One region of the Pseudomonas sp. HK3 genome, then DNA from elsewhere that is predicted to be linked to it. Evidence: riboswitches for the same ligand, from Rfam matches in the RefSeq annotation. Region 1 holds a riboswitch; each other region holds the start of a gene.
The links. A riboswitch is a leader RNA that binds a small molecule or an ion and turns the genes downstream of it on or off. The one in region 1 is predicted to bind cobalamin.
Positions count from the first base shown of each region.

Region 2: linked by a shared signal. The riboswitch ahead of ACU6U9_RS09535 (energy-coupling factor ABC transporter permease) and the one ahead of ACU6U9_RS00440 (TonB-dependent receptor plug domain-containing protein) in region 1 are both predicted to bind cobalamin.
Region 3: linked by a shared signal. The riboswitch ahead of cbiB (adenosylcobinamide-phosphate synthase CbiB) and the one ahead of ACU6U9_RS00440 (TonB-dependent receptor plug domain-containing protein) in region 1 are both predicted to bind cobalamin.

Region 1 is NZ_JBREXD010000001.1:116,081-120,299, reverse strand. It holds gene ACU6U9_RS00445 (hypothetical protein) at 1-216, opposite strand, end outside; gene ACU6U9_RS00440 (TonB-dependent receptor plug domain-containing protein) at 232-2,199, opposite strand; cobalamin riboswitch at 2,286-2,507, opposite strand; gene ACU6U9_RS00435 (ATP-binding protein) at 2,554-4,219, opposite strand, start outside.
Region 2 is NZ_JBREXD010000001.1:2,034,811-2,039,029, forward strand. It holds gene cysE (serine O-acetyltransferase) at 81-842, shown strand; gene ACU6U9_RS09530 (glutathione S-transferase N-terminal domain-containing protein) at 967-2,211, shown strand; cobalamin riboswitch at 2,233-2,450, shown strand; gene ACU6U9_RS09535 (energy-coupling factor ABC transporter permease) at 2,721-3,401, shown strand; gene ACU6U9_RS09540 (ATP-binding protein) at 3,413-4,219, shown strand, end outside.
Region 3 is NZ_JBREXD010000001.1:1,752,520-1,756,738, forward strand. It holds gene ACU6U9_RS08170 (malic enzyme-like NAD(P)-binding protein) at 1-1,150, shown strand, start outside; cobalamin riboswitch at 1,298-1,459, shown strand; gene cbiB (adenosylcobinamide-phosphate synthase CbiB) at 1,712-2,665, shown strand; gene ACU6U9_RS08180 (ABC transporter ATP-binding protein) at 2,653-3,423, shown strand; gene ACU6U9_RS08185 (FecCD family ABC transporter permease) at 3,416-4,219, shown strand, end outside.

The DNA of each region.
Region 1 (4,219 bases):
GACTGCACTACTTGCCCCATAATTTGGTGCAACTGTTTGTATTGCTAAATTAAAATCATCATCACATGCAGGTGTTTCTGGTGTTTCAGGTGTTTCAGGTGTTTCAGGTGTTTCTGGAAGTTTAGGTGTTTCTACATTTGATCGATCATCGCTACCGCAAGCTGATACAAATAATACAGCTATTATTATAGTGTATATTTTTAGTTTATTTATCATGATGTTATTCTCCATTTAAAATTGGTGTTGAACATTCAATGAGATATTTCGATCAATAACCGGGCGGTTATTTTGGTCATAATATTCATTGTCAAATAAGTTGTTAACTGACAGATTAAAAGAACTATTTTCGATAGCATAACTGAACTTGAATCCTGTGGTTTGATTCTTGATACTAGGATTAAGGTTGGCCATATCAATGTAAAGCCCAGATTCAGTTTGATGTGTTAAAGAAATATTAGAGTATTTATTGATGTTCCAAATCATGCTATAAATTGTTTTTTCATGAAATATACCTGCTAACTTTTTATCGTTAAATGACTTTATTAACGACTCTGTTGAACTATCTTGTACCGTTTTTTGAAGCGAAAAACCTATATTTTCTTTATTGATAGTTATATTTACTTGATAACCAATAATATCTGCCGATGAAGTGTTGCTATAGCTACCAACAAACCCTGAATATATCGGTACGATTGCATCGCTAATTTCTTTTGTATAAATACTGGTTGCAATATTAATATCAGTGCTATCAATTTTTACTTCATTAAATGTAAATTCGAGGCTGCGATTAATTGAACTCTCAGGAAGAATACTAGGGTTACTTTTTAATAAACCTCTATCTCCGAATAGTTCAAATAATGAGGGGAGTCGAATACCCTTGCCGATATCTAATCGTAAGTTCCCTATGGGCCAATTACGACTCTGGTAATAGAGCCCCCAAGTATTGAATTCTTGATTGATTTCATTTTCTGATGAAACGCCGGTACGATTATCTTGTACCCTATTTAGCCACGTATTATTGATGTTTATGGATGTATCAAATCCTGATGCAATATAGCTGTAACTTAATGTGATTGAGGTTTTATTTTGTTTGGCAATAGCATCACATACAGATATAGAGCTGGTACATTTTTTACTATCTAGAATGAGTGTTTTATCTTCACTGTATTTTTCTGTGTTGGAGTTTAAAGAAATATCATAAATTGAGTTGTTTTTTAATAGCGATATGTTTTCGAATATATAGTAGTTCTCATTTTCATACTTATTAGATGTTGGTGTATAACTTAAAATACCATTGATATCTTCATACTTTTCATCTGATTTTGATATTCCAGCGTTTGTTTGTGATGAAAGGTGCTTACTAATATCCCATTTTAAACCGATATCATGAGACCACTTTTTTTCTTCTAGGAATGCATTGTTTCCGTTATCGTTCATTTGGAAGTTTGGAATGTTTTTTTCAGTGTCAGTATACTGAGTTTTAAGGTCCACATTTAAGTTTTCTAACTTGTGGTTGTTCCATTTAAGTAAGATCGATTTATTTTTGTATTGATTGTTCTTTATTTTTTCAATTCTATTTTTATCATTAGGATCATCAATTGGTGAAGGTACAGGGTATTCATAGTCTCCAGAATTTGACGCATGATTGGCGCTAATGATTAAGTTGCCGTGCACTTTACCTGATAATGAAACGCCTATTTCTTTATGGCTAAAGCTACCAGTGGATAGAGATACATTGTTTTTATTTTTAGGTGATATTGTTGTGATTGATATGATGCCACCGATTGCCTGAACCCCACTAGAGTTCCCAGACTGCAATACTTCAATAGACTCAATTTGTTGTAGTGGAATTAAGTCAACATTAAAAGAGCCTGATTGTGCCGTATTGATCACTTGGCCATCAATAATAAAGGTGACTTGTTTATGAGTTGAGCCGCGAATGGATATTTTGGGAGGATTCCCATATGAGGATCGTCTTACTTGAACACCTGGTGTGAGCTGTAAGACGTCAGATAAATTTTGGAACTTCCCTATAAAATAGTCCCTAGAATAAAATTGCTGATTAAGAGCACTATTGGTCGTTGAGTTATTCCCAGTTATTTCAATTTTATCCAATTGTGCATCTTTAGCGGCAGATACACATGGCAATAGCATTAAGCTCAAACAGAATAACAGAGGTAAATGACTAATAAGTTTCACACTAACCAACCAAGGTTAGACAACAGTAAGTAACCAGCAAATGAAAAATATAGAACGTGCTGCCACTTCGTCGCCCACCGCAACTACAGTTTATAGATGATTAGGCCGGTATCCGGGCTCACAACTCAAACCTTACGATTCATGATTTAACGCCTTCCCAAGCTTGCTCAGTGGCAGTGTGTTAAATCTAAGTTGTTTACCGTTGCGGGGGCAGCACTGGAGTGGCTGTAGGGTCTACAGGGGCACCAGTTTCCCGTTTAACTTTGACCTAAGATAACAGTCAAAGCACCTAAAAGTAGCGCGCATACTACGAAAGCATGAGCTAAAGGTCAAGGCGATTCACCTTGCCTAGGGCTAGGCTGGGGTGCTGTTAGTGGTTTGTTCTTGGCTCGCAAATGGCAGCATGATGGTGAAGCGAGTGCCGTTGCCTATGCTGCTTTGAACGCGCATTTGCCCAAGGTGATGGTTGGTAATAATGAAAAATGAGACGGATAGCCCAAGGCCTGTACCCATACCGACTTCCTTGGTGGTAAAGAAGGGTTCAAATATATGACGAGTGGTGTCTTCATCCATACCTGGGCCATTGTCTTCAATGATTAATTCGGCCATTTGGTTATTTTTGCGGGTACTGATTTGAATTTGACTATACCAGTCTAAGTCAAATTCTTTTGTCTGTTTGTAGTCTTGTAATGCTTGTGCGGCATTTTTTAAAAGGTTCAGTATGACTTGCTCGATCTCTGATGGAATACAAGGCACATCCATTAAGGTCAGATCAAAATCTTTTATCAGGTCAATGGCTTTAAAATCATAACCTTTACTTAAACTATATTCGTTTTTAGCAATGCTAATAGAGCGATCAATAATGTGATGCAAATTTTGGGGTTGTAACTTTTTAGGGCTCTGGCGGCTAAATTGCAACATGTTGTTAACGATGGTTGAGGCGCGTTCACCGGCTTGGGATATATTATTTAAGAAAGAGAATATGCCTCGCTTTTCGATATACGCTCGAATATTTTCCATGCTATCGCCGACTTCTTCAGCGCTTTCAATATTTTTTCTTATATCAGGGTTTAAGCGACGTTTGATGTTTTGTACGGTTTGAACAATCGCCCCCAGCGGGTTATTAATTTCGTGAGCCATGCCGGCCGCTAACCCACCAAGTGACATCATTTTCTCAGATTGCACCATCATGTCTTCCATTTGGGTTCGCTGAGTGACGTCATCAATGCGGATAACTGCGCCTGAGTGCGTGGTGTCATCAAGTGGATAAATGGTTAAATCCAAAATGCTTTTTTGTCCTTTAAAATCAAACGAGATACGTTCAACTTTATTGATGACTTTTTTCTCAAGTGAGTTGGTTATCAGGGTAAGGTAAGTAAATAGAAAACCACAGGACTCTTCCAACGGCTGATAAATAGCATCATCCCGTTTTATATGTGTAATTTGAGTGGCACCTTTATTCCATTGTGTGACTTTTAGTTCATGATCAATTGCAATAATGGCACTGGGCATCGAGTCAATAATATTATTGAGGTAGTGCTGGAAATCAGTAAGTTTATGTTCAACTCGCGCTCTTACTTTTACTTCAAAACCTAAGCGAGCATTGGTGTCATGCATTTTTTTTGAAAGCTCTAATGCTCGCTGTCTAGCTTGCTCCGCTTTTTCTTTTTCTTGGCGTAGCATCATGTCATCTTGTTCAATGCGATTAAGCATATAGTTGAAATTCTCTGCCAGTGTGCCAATTTCATCAGGGTAAAAACGACGAGCACGCAGGCCATAGTTTTGTTCCATGGCGATTTCATTCGTGGTATCGGTTAAAGAAAATATCGGCCGAATAATTAGGCGATTAATAAAATATAAAATCACATAAATTAATACAAAACCGCTAACGAGTATTAATAAGCTAATGATGACAACTTCTAATAAAAATATCTTAGTAACATGGGCCGTTACTTTTGCCATTAATGTGAATTTTGGTCCAGGTAATAACACGCTGTCATGGTCTAGTGGTGTTAGATGG
Region 2 (4,219 bases), 1.9 Mb from region 1:
GTGAGGTCTTAGGCCTTACTTTAAGTATCGAAAAGAAGTAAAAGTACAGTAAACCGTTCTCGCCAACACTAGGAGTTTTTGTGTTTAAACACATCCGAGAAGATATCGCATGCGTCTTTGATCGAGACCCAGCGGCACGCAACACATTCGAAGTGCTAACGACGTATCCGGGCTTGCATGCTCTGATGCATTACCGTTTAGCGAATTGGTGTTGGAAGCATGGTTTGCAGTACTTAGCACGCATGATTAGCTTTTTTAGTCGCTGGTTCACTGGCATCGAAATTCACCCTGGTGCCACCATCGGTCGTCGTTTCTTTATTGATCATGGCATGGGCGTGGTTATTGGAGAGACCGCTGAAATAGGCGACAACGTGACCTTGTATCACGGTGTCACATTAGGTGGCACATCGTGGAATAAAGGTAAGCGTCACCCAACATTACGTGATGGTGTGGTGGTGGGTGCGGGTGCAAAAGTACTGGGGCCTGTTGAGATTGGCGAAAATGGCCGTGTTGGTTCCAATGCGGTTGTCACCAAAGATGTGCCAGCAGGTGCAACGGCGGTGGGTATTCCTGGACGAGTCATTGTGAAAAAAGCCGATACCGAAGTTGATCGTCGTCGTCAGGCGATGGCCACCAAAATTGGTTTTGATGCTTATGGTATGACAGACGAAATGCCAGACCCGATTGCGCGTTCAATCCATAACTTGCTTGATCATATGCAGGCAGTGGATGAGAAAATTGAACGCATGAGTACGGCACTTGGCGAGCTTGGCCATAAAGAATGCACGGGTCAGTTGCCAAAACTGAAAACTGAGCTGGATGAAATCAGTGACACTAAATAATACATAAAAGAACGATACCGTATTGCACGGTATCGTTTATTTTTTTGAGTGTGCTTTTAAACTAGCCTCAATAATAAAATGTGTAATAGACTGACAAGATAATAACAATTAGAAAGCCTCTGTCATGTCTCACTCGTACGAACAATCCTCCGTTAGACAATCAAATATTCAAACCGCTTGGATTTTATCTGGGTCAGAATTATCGCCATTTCATTTGAAAGTTGCGGCGATGCTCAACGCTAAAAAAATTCCATTTCGGGATTTTCCAAGCCAGGGTCACACGTTAGAAAACCTGAGGGTTCAACTGCGCATTAAATTGCTTAAGGTTGGCATGCTTAAATTGACGTACCCTGAATTTACAGAATATGACGAGTTTCCTTTGGTGCCTTTTTTGTTCGGCTCTAATGGAGAGAATCTTTATGACTCATCAGCGATTGCAACGTGGCTAGATCAGAATACGAATACAACCAGTGTGGTTAAAGTCGGCAGTGAAAAAAAAGTACACTTTTTAATTCAATTGATCGATGAATACTTTGATGAGTTTGGCCTATACATGGTACACCATAGTCGTTGGAAAACATCGGCAATCGATAATACCGCAGGACGGCGGTTGGCCAATGAAATGCCTGCGATGTTTGCACCGTTTTGCTCTGTGATCGATGATTTTTTTAGCCGTCGTCAAATTAGACGTTTACCGTATTTATTCAGCGTTGCACCAACAGGTTTTTCTATAGGTGGTTTAAATAAAAAGAAACAGCCCCCAAGTCATGATCACTTTCCGGCAACTCATGACCTTATTGAACAAAGTTATTTAAATATATTAAATGCGTTAGAACCTATCTTTAAGCGTCGTCCTTATTTGTTTGGTCATCAATTTACCCTAGCCGATGCGAGCCTGTATGGTCAGCTTGGTATGAACTTAACTGACCCCAGCGTAGCAAGATGGATTAAAGCAACAGCCCCACATGTTTTTGCTTGGTTGAATAAAATTCATCAAGGTGACTTTTCAGAAAATAAACCTGAAAGTGCATTAATTATTGATGAAGATTTAAACCCATTATTGCAAGAAATCGTTCGAATATTTTACCCCTTGATGCAACAAAATGAAGCCGCTTATATGCAGCACAAAGACGCGGGCGAAACACAATTTAATGAAGCCGCTTTTTGGCGAAACAAATCCCTTTATCAGGGGGCGCTTGATGGCCAGCCGTTTGCCAGTGTCGCCAAAAGCTTTCAAGTGAAAACATGGCGACAAATCAAACACAGCTGGCAGCAGCTTGATTCAACAGACAAGGCCGATTTAAGCGAGCAATTCTTAGGCATTAACATGCAAGTGAATGCTAGCGAAAGCACAGTTAACGGCGCCTGATTGACACAATGCTCTTATTTGCATACCCTTCGTGCGTCGAGTGCCCGGCCTTTGTGTCGGGTTAAAAGGGAAGAACGGTTTAAGTCCGTCGCTGCCTCCGCAACTGTAAGTGTCTGATCTTAATAGATCAAAATTGCCTTTAGGCTAAGCTGTTATCCACTGGAACTGACATTCCGGGAAGGGTATTCACGCTGAATAATGACACAAGCCAGGAGACCTGCTTGATACCAACTTCAATGATATTCGGAAGGAATATAGAAGTCGTTCGGCAGGTCAGGTACCGAATACACACCAGCTTAAGTCGTCGTTTCACCTAGGTGAAAGGGTTGTGGCTTAAGTCGACTCCGATCTTTTGTTCGTCGCGCATCGCGTTTGGGGATTCCCCAGTGCACGTTGGTGCACCAAGCAAAAGGGCCCATGATAATTATGGGCTGACTTTATTTTTGATTCCGATTTGTTGTGAAACCATCAACAAGTGTCTGGCTATTGTTAGCCTAAAGGAATCAGTCATGCATATTGAGCCACACGTCGTAACGGGCGCCAAACTATTACTCAGCTATGGCACTGCCTTGACTGTTTTTGCTTATGCCGCAAAACAATCATGGGACCAGATTCAACACCAAGGCGCAGCATCATTTGTCATCAAAAGCCTGCTAACCACGTTATTGGTATTGGCATTTTTTGAAGTTCTGCCCCGCCACAGCGTGGGGGTTTCCGAAGTGCATTTCATTTTAGGCTCAACGTTATTTTTATTATTTGGTGTAGCACCGGCTGCACTGGGTTTAGCGGCTGGGTTATTGGTGCAAGGTCTGTTCTTGGCGCCATTTGATTTGCCTCAATACGGCATGAATCTCACCACCTTATTGGCCCCCTTATTTGCTATGGCGTGGGTGGCGAAAACAATTATTCCCGCCAATCTTGCCTATAAAGATCTTACTTACGCGCAAACCTTTAAATTATCAGTGATGTATCAAGGGGGCATTGTCAGCTGGGTTGCATTCTGGGCGGTATATGGTCAAGGCATTGGAGCCGAAAACCTAATGAATGTGGCGTCTTTTTGCGCAGCGTACAGCTTAGTTATATTAATTGAGCCCTTAATTGATCTTGGTTTATTAGCACTGGCAAAAACCTTACACGGTTTGCAACACATGCCTATCTTTGAACGCCGTTTGTATCGCGCGACGGTCTAGGTGTATCTGTTGTGTCTAATTCTAATATAAACATGTCGTTTCCGTTTTGTGCTGTAACGGGCCAACGTGAATTTAAACAAGCACTGATCTTGGCCGCTATTAATCCAGCCATTGGTGGGGTGTTGGTCAGTGGCCCTCGTGGCAGTGCAAAGACGACTTTGGCCCGTGCCTTGGTTGATATCTTACCGTCGCAAGGTGTGTCGCCGGTGTTTGTTAACTTACCTTTAGGGGCAAGTGACGATCGTGTTTTAGGCTCGTTTGATTTACAGCGAGTGCTGCACGATAAACAAGTCATGTTTAAACCTGGGTTATTAGCCTCTGCCCATGGTGGGATTTTATACATAGACGAAGTGAATCTGCTTAACGATGGTTTAGTGGACGTATTACTGGATGTGTCGGCCAGCGGTATTAATCGTGTTGAGCGAGATGGTTTGAGCCATGAGCATGCTGCCCAATTTTTATTATTAGGCACCATGAACCCTGATGAGGGCGAGCTACGACCTCAATTACAAGACAGGTTTGGTTTAGCGGTTGAACTGCATAATGAGATGAGTATTGAGCAACGGGTTGAAGTGGTTGAGCGCCGAGAGGGATTTGATACAGAGCCGCTCGCATTTGTGTCGCAATGGTTAACGGAACAGGAGACGCTTAAACAAAACATTGAAAGCGCACAATTGCGTTTGCCCAGTATTACGTGTTCTGCCAGTGTGCGTACCGAGATTGCCAAGCGTTGCCACGAGGCAGGCGTTGATGGTTTGCGTGCCGACATTGTGATGTATCGCGCGGCGCTTGCCCATTGTGCATGGTCTCAACGAGCA
Region 3 (4,219 bases), 1.6 Mb from region 1:
GTACAGCCCGGGTGTGGCTGAGCCAGTTAAGGCGATTGCAGAAGATCCAGAAAATGCTTATAAGTACACTGCCAAAGGCAACCTAGTAGCGGTTATTACAGACGGTTCTGCTATTTTAGGTTTAGGTAACTTAGGTCCTTTAGCTTCTAAGCCTGTTATGGAAGGTAAGTCTCTACTTTTCAAACGTTTTGCTGGTGTTGATTCAATTGATATTGAAGTTGAATCTGAAAGCCCACAAGCGTTCATCGACACCGTTCGTCGCATTGCAAATACCTTCGGCGGTATTAACCTTGAAGATATCAAAGCACCAGAATGTTTTGAAATCGAACGTGTTCTTAAAGAACAGTGCAACATCCCAGTTTTCCATGATGACCAACACGGCACAGCGATCGTAACGGTTGCGGGTATGTTGAACGCACTTGAAATTCAAGGCAAAAAAATTGAAGACGCTAGCATGGTTGTATTAGGTGCGGGCGCAGCTGCAATTTCTTGTTCTAAGCTGCTAATCAGCGCAGGCATGAAACCAGCCAACATTTACATGCTTGACCGTAAGGGTGTTATCCACTCAGGTCGTGAAGATCTAAATCAATATAAAGCTATGTTTGCTGTTGAAACGGACAAACGTACTTTAGAAGACGCAATGGACGGTGCTGATATCTTCCTTGGTCTTTCTGGTCCTGATCTATTGGCACCTGAGCTGTTAGCGAAAATGGCTCCAAACCCAATCGTGTTTGCTTGTTCTAACCCTGATCCAGAAATCGCGCCAGCACTTGCTCATGAAGTACGTGATGACTTGATCATGTCAACGGGTCGTTCTGATTACCCGAACCAAGTAAACAATGTACTAGGTTTCCCATTCATCTTCCGTGGTGCACTTGACGTTCGTTCAACGGCTATCAACGAAGAGATGAAACTAGCAGCGGCTTATGCCATTGCTAAGTTAGCAAAAGAGCCTGTTACTCAAGAAGTGTTAACAGCTTACGGCGTTGACTCTATGGAATTCGGTAAAGAATACATCATCCCTAAAGCGACGGATTCTCGTCTTTTAGGTATCGTATCAAATGCAGTAGCACAAGCGGCTGTTGATACTGGTGTTGCTGCTTTGCCTATGCCAGCTAACTACCCGCTTAAGTCTATTTCAGACATCTAAGAAGGCGAGTAAAATGCTAGCAGCATTGTAAATGCTGCCTAAAAAGAAACCCAAATGCTTCGCGGTATTTGGGTTTTTTTATGGGGCTCTGTTTGACGGATAACTGGGTTGAGTCATGTGTGTCTGAATTGACCCATAGTTTAAAACAACGTATAACAGCGCCACATGTTATTTGATGCCAAGCATCATCAGGGAATACGGTGAGCCGACTATATTGGTCAGGTAAGTCCGTAACTGTACCCGCAACTGTAAGGGCCTTACTGTTTAGTAAGGCTTAAGTCAGATACCTGAAATAACACTGTATTGAACCGGGCGGGGATTACCTGGCAATGATCTTTTCACGTTTGGTGTGATGCCATTTGTTTTTCTGATCTGTCTATTATCCCGGTTTAGCGTTCGCCTTTGCTAATGGAGCCGTGATGACACGTATAGTATTTTCTGCCGTTCTTCTTTGTTTTTTATACGAGCAGGTTTCTTTGTTCGCATGCAGTCTATTGCAAAGCTTGTTTGTAATAAAAAACCATGTGTTAGCAACGGCATTTTTAAACGGTCAATAATCAAATGCCTTTACTCCTTGAAAGCGCCATTATTATTTTAAGTGCCCTCATTTTAGATGCCTTATGTGGAGAGGTAAAACGCTTCCATCCGTTGGTGATATTTGGTCATTATGTAACGCGTTGTGAGCAGTTTTTTTATCCTAAAAAAGAAGTGAAACAAGCGGCCATATTAATGCGTGGTATGTTGTCTTGGTGTGCCGCGGTATGCGTACCGACAAGTCTTTTATTGAGTGTGTATGTGATAAGCCCAGATTGGCTGCAAACTTTATTGAGTGTGATTGTGTTGTATTTTGCCATTGGCGCACGCAGTTTATCTGAGCACGGTAATGAGGTAGCAAAACCATTGTTCGCTAATGATATGCTTAAAGCGCGAGAACAGCTTAGCATGATAGTGAGCCGAGATACTCAAGATTTAAATGAGACACAAATTAGCAGCGCCACCGTCGAAACCATCACCGAAAATACTCACGATGCCGTCATCGCCCCTATTTTTTGGTTTTTAGCGTTGGGTGTCGCTGGTGTTATTGTATTTCGCTTAGCCAATACATTGGATGCCATGTGGGGCTACCGCAATGCGCGCTATGAGTACTTTGGTAAATTCAGCGCACGAGTGGATGATGTATTGGGCTGGCCCAGTGCTAGGCTTACAGTGGGTTTGTTTATAATAATTAGTGTCTTAAAAGGCCGTATTAAAGGTGTACTGCGCATTAATACATGGGCGCGTAGCTGGTATAGCCCAAATGCCGGGCCGGTGATGGCGGCAGGGGCATTTGCATTGAATGTACGTTTAGGCGGCCCAGCCCCTTATCACGGTGTGCTAAAATCTCGGCCTTGGTTGGGTGATGGTGAGCAGCCTAAGGCCGCACACATAAAACAATCAATATTATTAATGTACCAAAGCAGTTATGTTTTGGTTTGTATTTTATTCGCAGTGGGCGCCATACAATGGCTTTATTAACAGCGCAAAATCTTAGTTGGCTGGTGAGTGATAACGCCATTGTCAAAGATGTGAGCTTTAGCATTAACAAAGGCCAATTTGTGGGATTAATCGGCCCTAATGGTGCAGGAAAGTCCAGTTTGATGCGCTGCTTGTATCGGGTAAACGCGCCTACGTCTGGCCACGTTTTATTTGAAAAAAATGATGTGTGGCAGTTATCGGCAAAAGATAATGCAAAAAATATGTCGGTTATTTTGCAAGAACACAGTGATCATTTAGGTTTAACCGTGCGCGATGTGGTGTCGCAAGGCTTAACCCCTCATAAAAAGTTATTCCAATGGGATGATGAAAAAGACGCGGCACAAATAGATGCAATAATGCAGCAAATGGACATTACCGAATTAAAGCGTAAGCCGTTTCAATTATTATCCGGTGGTGAAAAACAACGGGTCATGCTGGCCCGTGCATTAGCGCAAAATACTGAATTGCTCATCATGGATGAACCCACCAATCATTTAGATGTTCATTACCAAACCGATATGATGGCCAAGGTGAAATCGTTAAATAAAACCATACTGGCGTCGTTTCATGATTTAAATTTAGCGGCCGCGTTTTGCGATTACATCTTAGTGTTAGATAAAGGCCAGCTAGTGGCCAGTGGCACGCCAACACAAGTACTAACACAAACATTGATTAATAATGTGTTTCGCACTCATACCATGGTTGATACGCACCCTGTCAATGGTCATCCAAGAATTACTTACCAATATCATGATTAAATTATTCAGTTATATTTTCATAGGGTTTTGCATTGTATTAATCAGTGCGGTGATGGCTGTGAGTTTTGGTGCGGCCAATATTTCAAGTGGCGATGTGTTATCGGTTTTATTTAGTCTAGTGGGCGGTGAAAGTGATGTGTCTGATATTAAGCAGCGTATTATTCTTGAACTGCGCATTCCTCGTTTGATTCTTGCTTTTTTAACGGGTGCGGGTTTGTCATTAGCCGGTGCTGTGTTACAAACCGTCACCCGTAACCCATTAGCCGACCCCTATTTATTTGGTATTGCATCGGGCGCATCGTTTGGTGCGGTATTGGTGATAGCTTCTATTAGTGGCGGTGCCGGTTGGGCAGTTGGCCAGATGAGTATTACCACAGGCGCATTTATAGGTGCCGCGTTTTCAGTTTTAATTGTTTTGAGTTTAGCGGGGCGCGGCGTGCAAATTGAACGCATGCTACTGGCCGGTGTGGCATCGTCGTTTATGTTCAGTGCGGGCACCAGTTTGGTGTTATATGCATCTGACCCAGAAGCGGCGGCGTCATTATTGTTTTGGACATTAGGCAGTTTTACTCGCGCAAATTGGAATAACTTATTGGTACCAAGTGTTGTGATTATGAGTTGCTTGGTTTTATTTTTAGGGTATTCACGTGCATTAAAAGCCGTGTTGGCAGGGGATGAAACGGCAAAAACCCTTGGTGTCAATGTGACACGATTACGCATGGGCATGTTGCTGTTAAGTTCGTTGCTTACCGCAACCTTAGTGGCTAATACAGGCGGTATTGGTTTTGTGGGATTG